Regions from separate parts of the Clostridium sp. TJA032 genome, predicted to be linked through region 2. Evidence: riboswitches for the same ligand, from Rfam matches in the RefSeq annotation. Region 2 holds a riboswitch; each other region holds the start of a gene.

Region 1 (4,959 bases), on a different contig from region 2:
AAATACTTGTGATTCAATGTTTGGATATAAAAATGATAAATATAAAGATTTTGGATTTTTTTCAGCTAAGTTAGATGATTTATTTAATTATATCCCAGCTAGAATAACAGCCTATCTTATAATTATTTCATCTTTTATTTTAAGATTTAATTGGAAAGATAGCTTTAAAATATATAAAAGAGATAGATATAACCATTCAAGTCCTAATAGTGCTCATCCAGAAGCTGCTGTAGCTGGGGCATTAGGAATAAAACTTGGAGGAGAAAATTATTACTTTGGAAAACTTGTTAAAAAGCCAACTATAGGAGATTTTAAAAAGAAGATAGAAATTTTAGATGTTTATAAAACTAATAAAATATTAAGTATGGTTTCTTTTTTAGGAATGGTTTTAGCCCTTATTATTAGATTTATTTTAGAGGTGATTATATGAATTTAGGTCATGGTGGTAATGTTGAGGAAATAAAAAGGCTTTATAATTTAAAGGAAGAAGAAATTATTGATTTTTCTGCTAATATAAATCCTTTAGGCATAGCTGAAAAAGTAAAAGAAGCTATAATTAAAGGAATAAATCACATAGAAAGATATCCAGATATAACTTACTATAATTTAAAAAGTGAAATCTCTAACTTTGAGGAAGTTTCTTTAGAAAATATAGTATTAGGAAATGGAGCAGCAGAGGTTATTTTTAATATAGTAAGAGGAATAAAACCTAAGGAAGCTCTTATAATAGCACCAACTTTTTCAGAATATGAAGATGCATTAAATTCTATTAATTGTAAAGTGAATTATTATCTTTTAAAAGATAAGTATTCATTAGATGAAGACTTCTTAGGTGAAATTAAAGAAGGTTTAGATATTATATTTTTATGTAATCCAAACAATCCAACAGGTGCTTTAATTTCTAAAGATTTTTCCTTAAAGGTTTTAGAGAAAGCTAGAAAATTTAATATTACTGTAGTTTTTGATGAATCTTTTTTAGATTTTGTTGAGGATAATTTTAAATATTCACTTGTTAAAGAATTAGATAAGTTCAATAATCTAATTATTGTTAAATCTTTAACTAAGCTCTTTGCTTTTCCAGGAATAAGATTAGGATATGGATTATGTTCTAATAAAGTTTTTTTAGACAAAATTAAGGAAGTAGAGGTTCCCTGGAGTGTAAACACCTTAGCAGATTATGCAGGAAGAGAAGCCTTAAAAGATAGAAGTTATATAAAAAGAACTGTAAATTATGTAAAGAAAGAAAATGATTTTTTATATAAGGGTCTTAAAGAGATTAAATATATAACTCCTTTTAAAGGGGCTGTAAATTTTATATTTTTTAAGGTGCATAAAAATATAAATTTAAGAGAACAATTAATTAAGAGAGGTATTATAATAAGAAGTTGCAATAACTATAAGGGACTAGATGATAGTTTTTATAGAGTAGCTGTTAGAACTAGAGAGGAAAATAAAAGGCTTTTAGAAGCGCTTGCACAGATTGAAATATAAATCATTTATATATTAAAAAATTTTAATATTAAAGCTTATAAAGAGTGTTTGACAAGGATAAAATATAATAATATAATCAAAATGATTAACTAATAATTGGTGCGATTTTCGCTTAATAGGGAATGAAGTTAAAGTCTTCAACTACCTCAGTAACCGTGAAGCAGACAAAATCTCAATATGTCACTGCAAGCTTGTTGTGGGAAGACGAGATGGAGGATGAAGCAAAGTCGGGATACCTGCCTTTTATTTAAGTACTACTGTCTTCTGAGGGTAGGATAGTAGGGTGCGTAGTACCTAAATATGCCTAACATACCTTCTTTAGTGGTATGTTTTTTTATTTTCTACGTAGTAATCTAAGCCTCAAAAAAATATTTTAGTTTTTAAGTTTTATGAACAAATATTTGATTTGTTGAGACTTAGGAAAAATTAAATAATATAAGTTTCATAGGTTAAAGAAATTTCCTTCATAAGCTTAAAAAACTATAAAGTAAAATTGGAGGAATAGTATGAAAAACTTTAAAAAAGTATTGTCATTATTAATGATAAGTATGATGGCATTACTAATCTTTACTGGCTGTGGAAGCAAGACAGTAACCATGAAAGACATGGAGGGAACTGAATTTACAGTACCTAAAAAAATTGAAAGGATAGTTTCAACGGCTCCATCTAATACTGAAATATTAGTTGGTTTAGGTCTTGCTGATAAAATAGTTGCTGTTGATACGTATTCTGCTGATGTTAAGGGATTAAATCCTGATATTCCTAAAATAGACTTTAGAAATCCAGATGCAGAGGCTATAGTAGCACTTAAACCAGATGTAATAATAGCTTCAGGACATAATAGAACAGGAAAAGAAGATCCATTTAAGGCTTTAAAAGAAGCAGGAATACCAGTTGTATATATTCCAACTAGCGAAAGCATTGATGGAATATATGAAGATATTGATTTCTTAGCTAAGTTAACAGGAACAGAAGCTGAAGGAAAGAAAATGGTTGATTCTATGAAGAGCGAAGTAGATAAAATAAAATCTATAGGCGAAAAAATAAAAGACAAGAAAACTGTTTATTTTGAAATTGGCTCTGGCTCAAAACTTTATAGTTTTGGAAATGATACTTTCTTAAATAACTTATTAGATATAGTAGGTGCAGAAAACATATTTAAGGATGAAAAAGGATGGATATCTCCAAGTGAGGAAGCTGTAATAAAAGCTAATCCAGATGTTATATTAACAAATGAAAGTTATATTGAAAATGCTACAGAATTAATTGCTAAACGTCCAGGTTGGAATTCAATAACTGCTGTTAAGGATAATAAGATATTCTTAGTAGATAATAATGCATCATCACGTGGAAGTCAAAATGTGGTAACTGTATTAAAACAAATGGCAAAGGATATTTATCCAGAAGAGTATGCAGGAATCTAAAAAAAGAAAATTGCTAATATTACTATCTATTCCATTAGTTATATTAGTATTATGTATCGGAACTTCCTTTGGAAGTTCCGATATTAATATATGGGATACTATCTCTATAGTAGGAAATAAGATTTTAAATATTCCTCTTAGAGCAGGGATAAAACCAGAGGACGTAGCAATTATTTGGGTAATTAGACTACCAAGAGTATTATTAGCTTTTGGAGTTGGAGCTTCTCTTGCGGTTAGTGGAGCTATAATTCAATCAATATTAAAAAATCCTTTAGCCTCACCTTATACCTTAGGAGTATCTTCAGGTGCTTCTTTAGGTGTTGGAGTATATATAGTTCTTGGAATTTCAATTCCTTTTATAGGAAACTTTGCAATGCCTGTTATAGGATTTTTATGTGGGGTTTTAACTGTTTTTGCAGTTATAATTTTTTCAAATAAGGTAGATAAAGGGCTTTCAAATAACACAGTAATATTAGCTGGTATGGTTTTATCACTTTTTACTAGCGCTGTGTTAACTACAGTAACATCCTTATGTAGTGAAGATTTAAAGGCTATTACAATGTGGCAAATGGGTTCCTTTGCTATGAAAAGTTGGTCATATGTAATTGCAGGAGTTCCCTTTTTAATAATAGGTATTTTTATGGCCGTAAAATATACAAAAGAAATGGACATACTAAGTTTTGGAGAAGAAGGTGCTAAGGCTATAGGAGTTGAAACTAAAAAGGTTAAAAAGTCTTTACTTATAGCTGTAGCAATTTTAACAGGAAGTGCTGTTGCTTTAAGTGGTGTTATAGGATTTATAGACCTTATAACTCCTCATATAGTTAGAAAAGTATTTGGAGCAAGTCATAAAGTTGTAATTCCTATGTGCATAGCCCTTGGGGGAACGCTTATGGTTTTAACAGACTTAGTTTCAAGAACACTAATTGCCCCTTCTGAGTTACCTGTTGGAGCAATTACAGCTTTAATTGGAGCACCATTTTTTGCTTATCTATACTTTGGAAAAAGAAGTAGGTGATATTTTTGTTAGAAGTTAAAAATTTATGTTGTGGATATGATGGAAATGAAGTAATTCATAATATATCCTTTAGCGTAGAAAGAGGAGAAAATATCTCTATAATAGGACCTAATGGTTGTGGAAAATCCACAGTCTTAAAAGCTTTAGCTAACCTAATAGAGTATAGTGGAGAAATAAAGTTAGATGGTGTAGAGATTAAGAATATAAAAAGAAAAGATTTAGCTAAGAAAGTTGCTTTAATGAGTCAAAATTCTGAAGTTTATTTTTCTTACACTGTTTTTGAAACTGTTTCTTTAGGTAGATATGCTCATATGGAGGGTATGTTTGCTAGCCTTACAAATCATGATAGAGATATAGTTTTAAGATGTATTGAAAGTGTTGGGCTTTTAAATGAAAAGGATAGATTAATAAATGAACTTTCAGGTGGGCAACTTCAAAGGGTTTATTTAGCTAGGGTTTTTGCTCAAGACCCAGAGATATTACTTTTAGATGAGCCCACAAATCATTTAGACTTAAAATGTCAAATAGAAATTTTAAGTCATATAAATAAATGGACAAAAGAGAAAAATAAAACTGTTATAGGTGTTTTGCATGATTTGAATTTAGTTCAGATGTTTAGTGAAGATGCACTTTTGATAAAAGAAGGCAAAATCTATAGTAGTGGAAAAGCACAGGACATATTAAATAGTCCTAAGATTAAAGATGTATATAAGATAGACATAAGAAAATTCATGCTAGAAGCATTAGAAAGATGGAAGTAGGTGTAAACAAATGAAAAAGAAGTTTGTAGTATCATATAGTTGTGGAAAGGATAGCACATTATCTTTATATAGAATGATAAAGGAAGGACATGTTCCTGTAGCTTTATTAGTTACTGTAGATAAGAAGGTTTTAAGAAGTTGGTTTCATGGAATACCAGATAAATTATTAAAAGATGTATCAAAATCTTTAGATATACCTTTAGTTTTAGTTGCAAGTAATGGAAAAGAAAATTATGGTGAAACTTTTATTGAAGCTTTAAAGAAA
Region 2 (4,959 bases):
TTATTATTATTTACTAAAAAAGACACCTATCAAAATACTTTGATAGGTGTCTAAATGCTTAAATAAATCTAAATTAAATATTAATCTTTAAAAATTTTACTCTTAAAAGAACTTATTCTTTTTCTTGCCTGTCCTATAGTTAAGTCTAATTCATCAAAGGAGAATCCATCCTTTTCTTTTAAAATCTCCATAAGATGCCCTATTCTAGGTAATCTAAGATTAACCTTTCTTATGGTATCCTTCTTAGAAAATACCTCCTTAGGATTTCCACTTAGTACAACTTTTCCTTCTTTCATAACAAAAACCTTATCACAATATAACGGAACAATGTCTATATCATGAGTGGCTATTATTATTGTTATTCCTAATTCTTTTTGCATCTCTAATAATAATTTCATTATTTCTGATACTCCAAGAGGATCTAATCCTGCTGTAGGCTCATCTAATATTAATACCTTAGGTTCCATAACTAAAACCCCAGCAATTGCTACTCTTTTTTTCTGTCCAAAACTTAAGCAATGTGTAGGTTTGTCTTTTAAATGCTCTATTCCAGTTCTTTTTAAAGCTTTATGTACTCTTTTTTTCACTTCCTCCTCTGGCAACTTCATATTAATAGCACCAAAGGAAACATCTTTATATACACTAGCTGAAAAAAGTTGATTATCAGGGTCTTGAAAAACAATTCCTATGTTTTCTCTAAGTTTCATTATTCCTTTTCTTGAGTAATCTATTTCCTTATTGTTAAAGAGTATTCTTCCTGAAGAGGGTTTTAATATGCCATTAAAATTTTGAAATAAAGTTGATTTTCCAACACCATTTCCCCCTAATATAGCTGTAACCTCTCCTCTTTTTATATTCATATTTATACCTTTTAGAGCATGAGTTCCATCTGAATAATTATAATTAAGCTCTTCTACTTTTAATATATACTCTTCCATAAAATCCTCCTACTCTATTTAAAAAATATAGCTATTCCTATAAAAATAAGATTAATTAATATAGTTATTATATATATGTAATTTCTCTTTTCAACCTCTTCTTCAATAACTTTAATTTCTCCATTATACCCTCTAGCTTCTAAAGCTGTGTATAAATCATTAGCTCTTTTAAAGGAACGGATAAATAAAGTTGATGCTAAGGCTCCTAGAGATTTATAAGATGTTTTTATATCCCTATATCCAAGTCTTGAATTTTGAGATATAAACATCATTTCTGATGTTTCTAATATTATAAATATAAACCTGTAAACAAGCCCTATAAGTTCTATTAAAAAACTAGGTACTTTCATCTTAGTTAAAACAGATATTACATCTATCATTGGAGTTGTTAAAGATATAAAGTATAAACAACTTAAAGAACCCATTACTTTTAAAAACATATTAGCTCCTTGATTTATACCTTCTTTTGAAACTCCAATCCATCCATTAAAAAATCTAAAGGATATTAAAAATTGCCCTTTGTTTAAAGAATAACTTATAACAATTGTTAGTATTCCAATTATTAAAAAAGTTATAGGTACAGTCATTAACCTTAAAAAAACTTTAACTTTAGTTTTGCCTATTCTAATTATTAAAAAACTCATAATAGCTATTGTGCATATAGATACTAGAAAATTATTAGCAAAAAGACAAACAAATAAGGTAGTTAATGCAAAAAATATCTTCTCTGTAGGATTAATATTTTTTAGTTTAGATGAATAAGCATAATTATCTATATTCATCATTTAATTCTAATTCCACTTTCTTTTTTCCCTTTAAGTAACCTATTCCAAAACCAATTATTCCTGCTCCAATTGCAGCTTGAAGAGCAAATAATAAACTTTCTATTTCTCCACTTGCAGGTTCAAATAAAGGAGAAAACCAAGGTTCATAACTTTCATCTATTTGAGTTATAGCCTCTTCTGCTTGGTCATCAGAACCACCAAACTCTCCATTACTAGCTACAAAGAAAGGTATTATAGTTATAAATACAACTAATAATAATAATATAATATTTTTTGATGCTGTTTTATTTTTCATTATTTTACCCCCTTTGCAAAAATATTAAGTTCCATTAAGTCTTCTTTTGCATAATTTTCTATAGTGTTAAAAATTATAACTGTTAATATTCCTTCACTTATAGCTAAAGGAATTTGAGTTATTGCAAATATACTCATAAATTTCATAACTGAAGCCATAACTCCACCAACTTCAGCTGGGAAAGCTAGTCCTAATTGAACTGAAGTAACCATGTAAGTAGCTAAATCTCCTAGTGCAGAAGCTAAAAATACTCCTAACCAAGTTGGTCCATTAAGTTTTTTCACTAATTTATAAAGTCCATAAGATACTAAAGGTCCAACTACAGCCATTGAAAAAGTATTAGCACCAAGAGTAGTAAGACCACCATGAGCTAAAAGTAAGGCTTGGAATAAAAGTACAATAACACCTAAAACTGAGGCTGCTGTAGGTCCAAATAATATAGCTGCAAGTCCAACTCCTGTAGGGTGTGAACAACTTCCTGTAACTGATGGAAGCTTTAATGCAGAAAGTACAAAAGCATAAGCCCCTGCCATAGCTAATAAAATCTTTAATCTTGGGTTATTTTTAACTTTACTTCTAATAGAAAATAATCCTAATACTATAAATGGTATTGTTATAACTCCCCATGCTATACACCATTTAGGTTGTAAAAAACCTTCCATAATATGCATAGCTAAAACACTTCTTGGTATTAATAAGAACATTAATAAGAATCCTATAAATACTTGATTTCTTTTTGACATAATAACTCTACTCCTTAAATTATATTTTGTTTTGTGTCCCCCACTTGTATGTGATATTGAGAAAAATATTTCTAACATAACTTTAAAATTTAATATGTATTTTTAGGTTTAAAAGTTAAATTGATTATTGTTTTGTAAGTATAAAGTTTTGTTAAAAATTTCATCTCATATAAAAACCCCTAGACATTGCGTCTAGGGGGTTATAACAAATCTATAAAAATATAACTTACCAAAGCACAACATCTCCTATTTCCCGTAGGATACTGATGTTTTAAAATAGGCAGGTCTTCTGGCTCAAGTATCATAATTTTTTTGTTGCCTTCCCAAAATAAATTTCAGTGGCTTAAAATACAAAAAAACTCCTCTCTTACAGCGGCGGGACCGCGTGGGATTTAAACCCAACTTCCCTTTTAATAAAGTTCATAATTATGAACTTTTAACCTATTTTTAAATATTTATTTTTACAATACTTTAACATTATATAGCATATATGCTTTATTTACAATTAATCTATTAATTTTTTTATATAAATACTATTAAATATTATAATTAAAAGTAGATTTTAGCTTAATTTAAGGTAGTAGTAACCTCTCTGTAAATATATTCAGTTGTTCAATTGTTAAAATTTTGTGTATAATCATAATAAAGAAAAAATTTATTTAGGGGGAATTAAATTGAAAAAAAGAAATGTACGTACTTTAGATGGAATCATTTACTCTTTATTTATAATGATGACTATAGCAACTCTCTTTGTAATATATAGAGACATTCCAAGCAAAGCTACTTTAAACTTCGTTACTGCCTATGCTATCTTTGCAATTATTATTCCTTTATATATATTAATAAGAGTTTTGTGTACTGTAAAACACTTTACCTTTTCAGATGTAAAAAAAGAAGGAGTTAAATTTTTTATTTTATTTGTAGGTTTATTAATCCTTAGATTTATTGGTGATTTATTTTTACCTTTACCAGATTTAAGATTAAGCAGAACTTTACCTTCTTCTCTTATTTTTGCTTTTGGAATAACCTGTTTTGATATAGCTTTATCAAAAAGACCAAAATAAAATAGGTCACAGTTAAATCACTGTGACCTATTCTCTTAATCTAAAATAGCACTTGTTGTTTTAATTTTCTTCTCAACTGCCTCACTAAACATTTCCTTAATAACTTCTGTATAAAGTAAATCAAGTAAAAATATTTGAGGAATTTTTGATGATATAGAACCAGTTTCAAAGATAGTTTCAGCTGAAGTATATGTTAGGGCATAGTCAGCTAATTCTCTTAATGGATTTTTACTATCCTCTGTTAAGCTTATTATTTTAGTTCCATTTTCCTTAGCTTGTTTTACAGTTTTTAAAACCTCTTTAGTTGTACCAGAGTTTGATATTGCAACCATAACATCATCATTATTTGTAATTGAGGACATTATAACCATTGTATGACTATCTGTTACTGGTATAGTTGTAAACCCAATTCTCATGAATTTATAATTTATATCCATAGCTGCAATTCCAGAATATCCTATTCCTATAAAATACACTCTCTTAGCATTCATAATTAAATCTTTGCATTTAAACATTAAATCTAAATCTATATTTTTTACAGTCTGCTCTAATATGTTTATAGAAGATTTAAGCATTTTATTAGCAGTTTCTTTTAAACTTTCATCTCTATGAACATGTAAATTTATTATACTTGTATTCTTTTTATTTGAAATTTCCTTAGCTAAAGTTACCTTAAAGTCTTGAAAGCCATTAAATCCTAATTTCTTAGTAAATCTTGTTATTGTTGCTTCCCCTACACTAGATTCCTTTGCTATTACAGAAATTGATTTATATATAATATTGTCTAAATCTGATTCTATATATTCAATTAAATTTTTTTCTGATTTAGTTGCCTTAAATTTTGGATTTTCTAATTGCTCTAATATTCCCATAAAGTACCTCTTATTCTATTAGTAATTAAACTTAATTTTATAGGAATACTAAAAACTTATTTAAAGCAAAATCCTTTAAAATTAAGTTAAGCATAATATTTTAAGTATATCATTCTTGTCATATAAGCTCCATAATTTATATAAATATATTAGTATACAAACTTTAAATTAATTTTAAAGTTTATAGTTTAATCTAAAGTTGTAATAAGCCCCCTTCATTCCAGCAGTATTTTTTAACTCTGCAAAGGCTATTTTTGTATTT
Region 3 (4,959 bases), on a different contig from region 2:
CCATATTTCCAAAAACAAAAAATAATTTATTATTTTTTAAAGCTTTTTGTCTTATTTCAATACGTATAGATTCTTTTAAAGCTTCCTCTGACATTGGATAAACTATTCCTGTTGTACCAAGAATTGATATGCCATCTACTATTCCAAGTCTAGGGTTAAATGTTTTCTTAGCAATCTCTCTCCCTCTTGGAACAAAAATTGTTATCTTAACTCCCTTTCCCTTAGGCAGAACACTTAAGACCTCTTTTTTTATCATTTCTCTTGGAACAGGATTTATAGCACTTTCTCCCTTTTTTACAAAAAGACCTTCTTTTGTAACAACTCCAACACCTTCTCCTCCACAAAGAATAAAACCCTCTTCTATTTCTTCTGCCTTTGCAAAAATTTCAAGTCCAGAAGTTGCATCTATGTCGTCTCCTCCATCCTTTATAACAGAACAGGAAACTTTATCTTTACAAAAATTTATATTATGTATCTCTAAATTAAGTTTTATATTTTTAGGAGTAGTTATATCTATAGAGCTTATGTTGTTTTTATTAAAAAGCATATAGGTTGCTGCCTTAGAAGCTGCTGCTGCACAGGAACCTGTTGTATAGCCACACCTTAGTTTTTTGCCTCCACTTTCTACATACATATCAAACATTTGTTATACCTTCTTTAATTTACATTTCTCTTTTGTAATTCATATAAAGTAAAGCATTCATTATAGCTGCTGCTACAGTACTTCCACCTTTTCTTCCTCTAACTCTTATATAAGGAGTATTAATACTCTCTAAATCTTCCTTACTTTCACTTGCTCCTACAAAACCTACTGGTACTGCAATTATAAGTTTTGGCTTAGCTTTTCCTTCTTTTATAAGTTCTCTAAGCTTAAATAAAGCAGTTGGTGCATTACCAAAAACAAATATATCTACATTTTCCTTTGCTGCAAGTTCAACTCCTGCCATTGACCTTGTAATATTATTTTCCTTTGCCATTTTAAATACTTCTTCTAATCCAACATAACATTGAACTGATGAATTTAATACCTTTAAAGCTCTTTTATTAATTCCAGATAAAGCCATAGTTGTGTCTGTATATATTTTAGCTCCGTTTTTTAAAGCAGATATTCCAGCTTCGATAGCATCTTTGCTTATATCTATTAAATCTTCATACTCAAAATCTGCCGTAGTATGTATTACTCTCTTTACTATATTTAGTTCTTCCTCTGAAAAGTTCCTTTCATTTTTCATTTCTGAACCTATAATTTCAAAACTTTTTTCTTCAATTCCCATAGGACTTTTCATATAATCCATTATTATTTTCTTCCTCTCTTGTGTTTCTTTTTAGTTTCTCCAAGACCTTTGTAGGTTTCCTTTATAACATCATTTATCCTTTGTATATATAAGTTGCAAAACTCATCATATTCTCCTAATCCCTTTAAGATTACCTTAGCAGAAACTCCTGAAGCTTCAAACCTACTTTTCCATGAATCCTCTTCCTCTGAAGCCATATCATTTTTAGCATGGTCTCCTGCTACAACCATTAAAGGAATTATAGTTATTTTATTAATATTGTTTTTCTTAACTCTTTTTAAAACATTTGAAAAATTAGGATATCCCTCTACTGTTCCTACAAAGACATCATTATAATCCTTATCTTCTAAAACAGATTGTAAGCATCCATAAACAGCATTAGATGGATTTGCACTACCATGTCCTACAAAAACACAAGGAGAATTTTCTTCAATTAAATTCTTCATAGTGTCTATAAAACAAGAATAATCATCAGGACCTCCTTCAAAGCCTTCATAATAAAAAATAGGTCTTCCTATTTCTATTTTTTTAAACATAGGTCTATTAATATCTACCATATGTTTTATGTAATCAAATTCTTCCCCAGGAATAATATGAAGTGGCTGAACTATAACTTCTTCATACCCTTCTTCTCCTAACTTTTTAAGAGCATCTTCTGGAAATAATACCTCCATATCATATTTTTCTTTTAACTTTCTAACTATCATATGTGAAGTAAAACTTCTAAAAACATCATAATCTTTAAAGCTCTCTTCTATAGAATCTTCAATTTTTTTTATAGAGTTATTTATTGCCTCTATATGACTTGTTCCAAAACTTACTACTAATATAGCTTTTTTCATTTTTCACCTCTAAAAACATTAAAAATAAAAAGCATCTGTGCTACAAAGAACAGATGCTTTTGAATCAAAGTAATTATTTTCCAAAATTATGAACAATAAATACTAATCTCTTCCCTCCGAAGCTTAGTTTATAAATTTTAGGCAGGTATCCTGACTTGAGGCTTATCCTTATTTCACCCTTCCCAATTTTTTAAAATTAGTGGCTTATAGAAACTCGTATCCTCTTACAGTAGCGGGGGCTGTAGTGGATTTTAACCACTTTCCCTTTTAATCAAATCAAACCTAAAAATACAAAATATTATTTTTTTTAATTATAATATATAATTTTAATTATTTCAATATAAGGTGAATTTCTTATTTTTTATCTTTGTAGTATAATGTAATTGTTAACTTTTTCTTACCATATTTTAAATCTTTAAAGGTTAAATTTGTGTTACAATTACCTTTTGTGTTATAATTCAGTAAAACGTTATGAAATACACTTAAGTTGTGGAAAATTTAACTAAAGGAGTGTAGTTTATGCAAAAAAGACTTTTATCAGCGTTAATCGCTGCGTCAATTACTTTATCAACTAGTAGTGTGGTTTTTGCTGATACAGTAAATGACAAAAAATCTACAATAGAGGAGAATAAGGTAAAATATTCACAGTTAGATAACCAAGTTATTTCCCTAAACTCTGAAGTATCAAAGCTTAATAATGAGATTGAAGAACTTAATTCTAAATTAGAAGAAAATAAAGCTAAAATGAAAAGTACTGAGGAGAATTTAAAAGAGACTGAAGAGAAAGTAGACACTTTAAAAGCTGAAATAGAAGATAAGCAAGAACTTTTAGGGAAAAGAATGCGTGCTATGTATAAGGGGCAAGATACTATGAACCCTATAGTATTTTTACTTAAATCAGAAGATTTTTCTGATTTACTAACTAGAGTTGATGCTCTTGCAAGAGTGTCTGCCTTAGATAGAAACCTTATAAATAGTTTAGATACGCAAAAAGATTCTCTAAATAATGATATAGAAAAACTAGAGAGTGATAAAAAAGAACTTAAAGAACTTAAGGCTTCAACAGAAACCTCTCTTAAAACTTTAGACAGTAAAAAATCTGAAGAACAAAAGAAAATAGAAGAATTAAATAAACAAAAAGATGCTGTTTTAGGAGTTATTAAAGATAATGAAATGTCATTAATTTCTCATTCTGTATCTATTATAGATTCTTCTTCGTCCCTTTCGGAACTTGAAAGTGCTGTAAGCACATTAAACCAATTAATCCCACAACTTAACATTGATTCTGTAAAGGATGTAGCTAACAAATCTTTAGAGGTTGCAAATAAAAAAATTCAATCTATAAAGGAAGAGGAAGCTAAGAAAAAAGAGGCTGAAAAAGCTAAAAGCACTTCCTCTAGCTTAGGAAATTTAAATAATGTTAGCTCAAATCAATCTAGCAGTAGTGAAAGTAGTGATGGAAAATATAAAAAGACCATGTCTATGGAAGCTACAGCTTATAGTGGTGGTACTTTAACTGCTATGGGGCTTAGACCTGTTAGAGATCCAAATGGCATAAGTACAATAGCAGTTGACCCTAATGTAATACCTTTAGGTTCAAAAGTTTTTATACCAGGATATGGATATGCCATTGCTTCTGATACTGGTGGAGTTATAAAGGGAAATATAATAGACCTTTATATGAACTCTCATGAAGAATGTATAGCTTGGGGTAGACGTCAAGTTACAGTTCATATTGTAGCTTATCCTGGCGAATGGTAAAAAGTAGACAAGCTTAAAATAAAAAAGATAAGGAATATTTATTCCCTATCTTTTTTTACCCCTCCTGCTTTTTTTATAACTCTTTTTTCCTCTCTTAAATCCATTTAATAAGATAAAAATAAGAAAGAAGCTTATTATTATAATGATTCCTAAAACTATAAAATTAAAAAGGTCCTTAAAATCTAAACCGAAATTACCTAGAAAATTTTTAAGCTTTATTGTAGCCTTAAATAGCCCCCATAAGACTATGGTAAATAGTATTCCTACAGAACTTGCCGTAACTCCAGCTTTAGACCTTTTAAAAAGGCATATAACCCCTATTAAAGCAAAGACTATTATAGCAAAGATAAATTTCCAATTTAAAATATCCAAAAGGTTACTCCTAAAAATATTTTCTTAATATATTACTTTATAAAGTATTTAATTATTCTTATTTCCTATAATAAATAAAAAAATAAAAAGCCTAAAATAGTAAAAACTATTTAGACTTTTTATAAATTTCTTATCCTAAAAATCTAGGCAAATCAAAGGTAAAATTATTATCTATATATAAATCCTTATAAGAGGACATAATATCTGCAATACTTGAAGCGTACCAAGGAGTTGTAGCATATTGATGCCATATATTATCTATATTTTGATTATATCTCATCTTATACAAAGTGTTTTGTTCATACTTTGAACTATGAACATAGTTTAGAGAAAGAAACTCTGCAGCACCTTTTATAGCACTATCAACACTTGTCCATCCTCTATTATAAGCATAAGTAGTTCCTAAAATTAAAGCTCTATTAGGAAATACTGATGAATTATCCTTTGCTCCTATTCCAAAAAGATTATATACAGTAACAGGATTTTTTAATTTAATCATTTTATATCCAACTAATTGTCCTGCTCCATTATATATAGGACTACTTTCATCTGCTATTTCTGTAATTGTTACACCCTTTGCTAATTTGCTTGTACCATTTCCAGTCTCATGAAGACATTGAGCAACTAAGAATATAGGATCCATGTTAAAGGCCTTAGCAGCATTTACAAAAGCTTCTCCTTGACCACTT

The links. A riboswitch is a leader RNA that binds a small molecule or an ion and turns the genes downstream of it on or off. The one in region 2 is predicted to bind cobalamin.
Region 1: another riboswitch for cobalamin. It lies ahead of AC4FRL_RS01925 (ABC transporter substrate-binding protein); the one in region 2 lies ahead of AC4FRL_RS10510 (energy-coupling factor ABC transporter permease).
Region 3: another riboswitch for cobalamin. It lies ahead of AC4FRL_RS02530 (sirohydrochlorin cobaltochelatase); the one in region 2 lies ahead of AC4FRL_RS10510 (energy-coupling factor ABC transporter permease).

What each region holds. Positions count from the first base shown of each region.
Region 1 covers NZ_JBZEFB010000001.1:422,584-427,542, forward strand. The annotation lists gene AC4FRL_RS01915 (cobalamin biosynthesis protein) at 1-430, shown strand, start outside; gene cobD (threonine-phosphate decarboxylase CobD) at 427-1,491, shown strand; cobalamin riboswitch at 1,572-1,749, shown strand; gene AC4FRL_RS01925 (ABC transporter substrate-binding protein) at 1,998-2,915, shown strand; gene AC4FRL_RS01930 (FecCD family ABC transporter permease) at 2,902-3,933, shown strand; gene AC4FRL_RS01935 (ABC transporter ATP-binding protein) at 3,939-4,694, shown strand; gene AC4FRL_RS01940 (Dph6-related ATP pyrophosphatase) at 4,705-4,959, shown strand, end outside.
Region 2 covers NZ_JBZEFB010000005.1:3,786-8,744, forward strand. The annotation lists gene AC4FRL_RS10495 (ATP-binding cassette domain-containing protein) at 81-938, opposite strand; gene cbiQ (cobalt ECF transporter T component CbiQ) at 953-1,723, opposite strand; gene AC4FRL_RS10505 (energy-coupling factor ABC transporter substrate-binding protein) at 1,707-2,018, opposite strand; gene AC4FRL_RS10510 (energy-coupling factor ABC transporter permease) at 2,018-2,761, opposite strand; cobalamin riboswitch at 3,024-3,221, opposite strand; gene AC4FRL_RS10515 (hypothetical protein) at 3,436-3,825, shown strand; gene AC4FRL_RS10520 (MurR/RpiR family transcriptional regulator) at 3,861-4,697, opposite strand; gene AC4FRL_RS10525 (ROK family protein) at 4,872-4,959, opposite strand, start outside.
Region 3 covers NZ_JBZEFB010000001.1:549,033-553,991, forward strand. The annotation lists gene cbiD (cobalt-precorrin-5B (C(1))-methyltransferase CbiD) at 1-643, opposite strand, end outside; gene AC4FRL_RS02525 (precorrin-8X methylmutase) at 663-1,295, opposite strand; gene AC4FRL_RS02530 (sirohydrochlorin cobaltochelatase) at 1,298-2,137, opposite strand; cobalamin riboswitch at 2,261-2,438, opposite strand; gene AC4FRL_RS02535 (3D domain-containing protein) at 2,657-3,898, shown strand; gene AC4FRL_RS02540 (hypothetical protein) at 3,944-4,270, opposite strand; gene AC4FRL_RS02545 (SH3 domain-containing protein) at 4,401-4,959, opposite strand, start outside.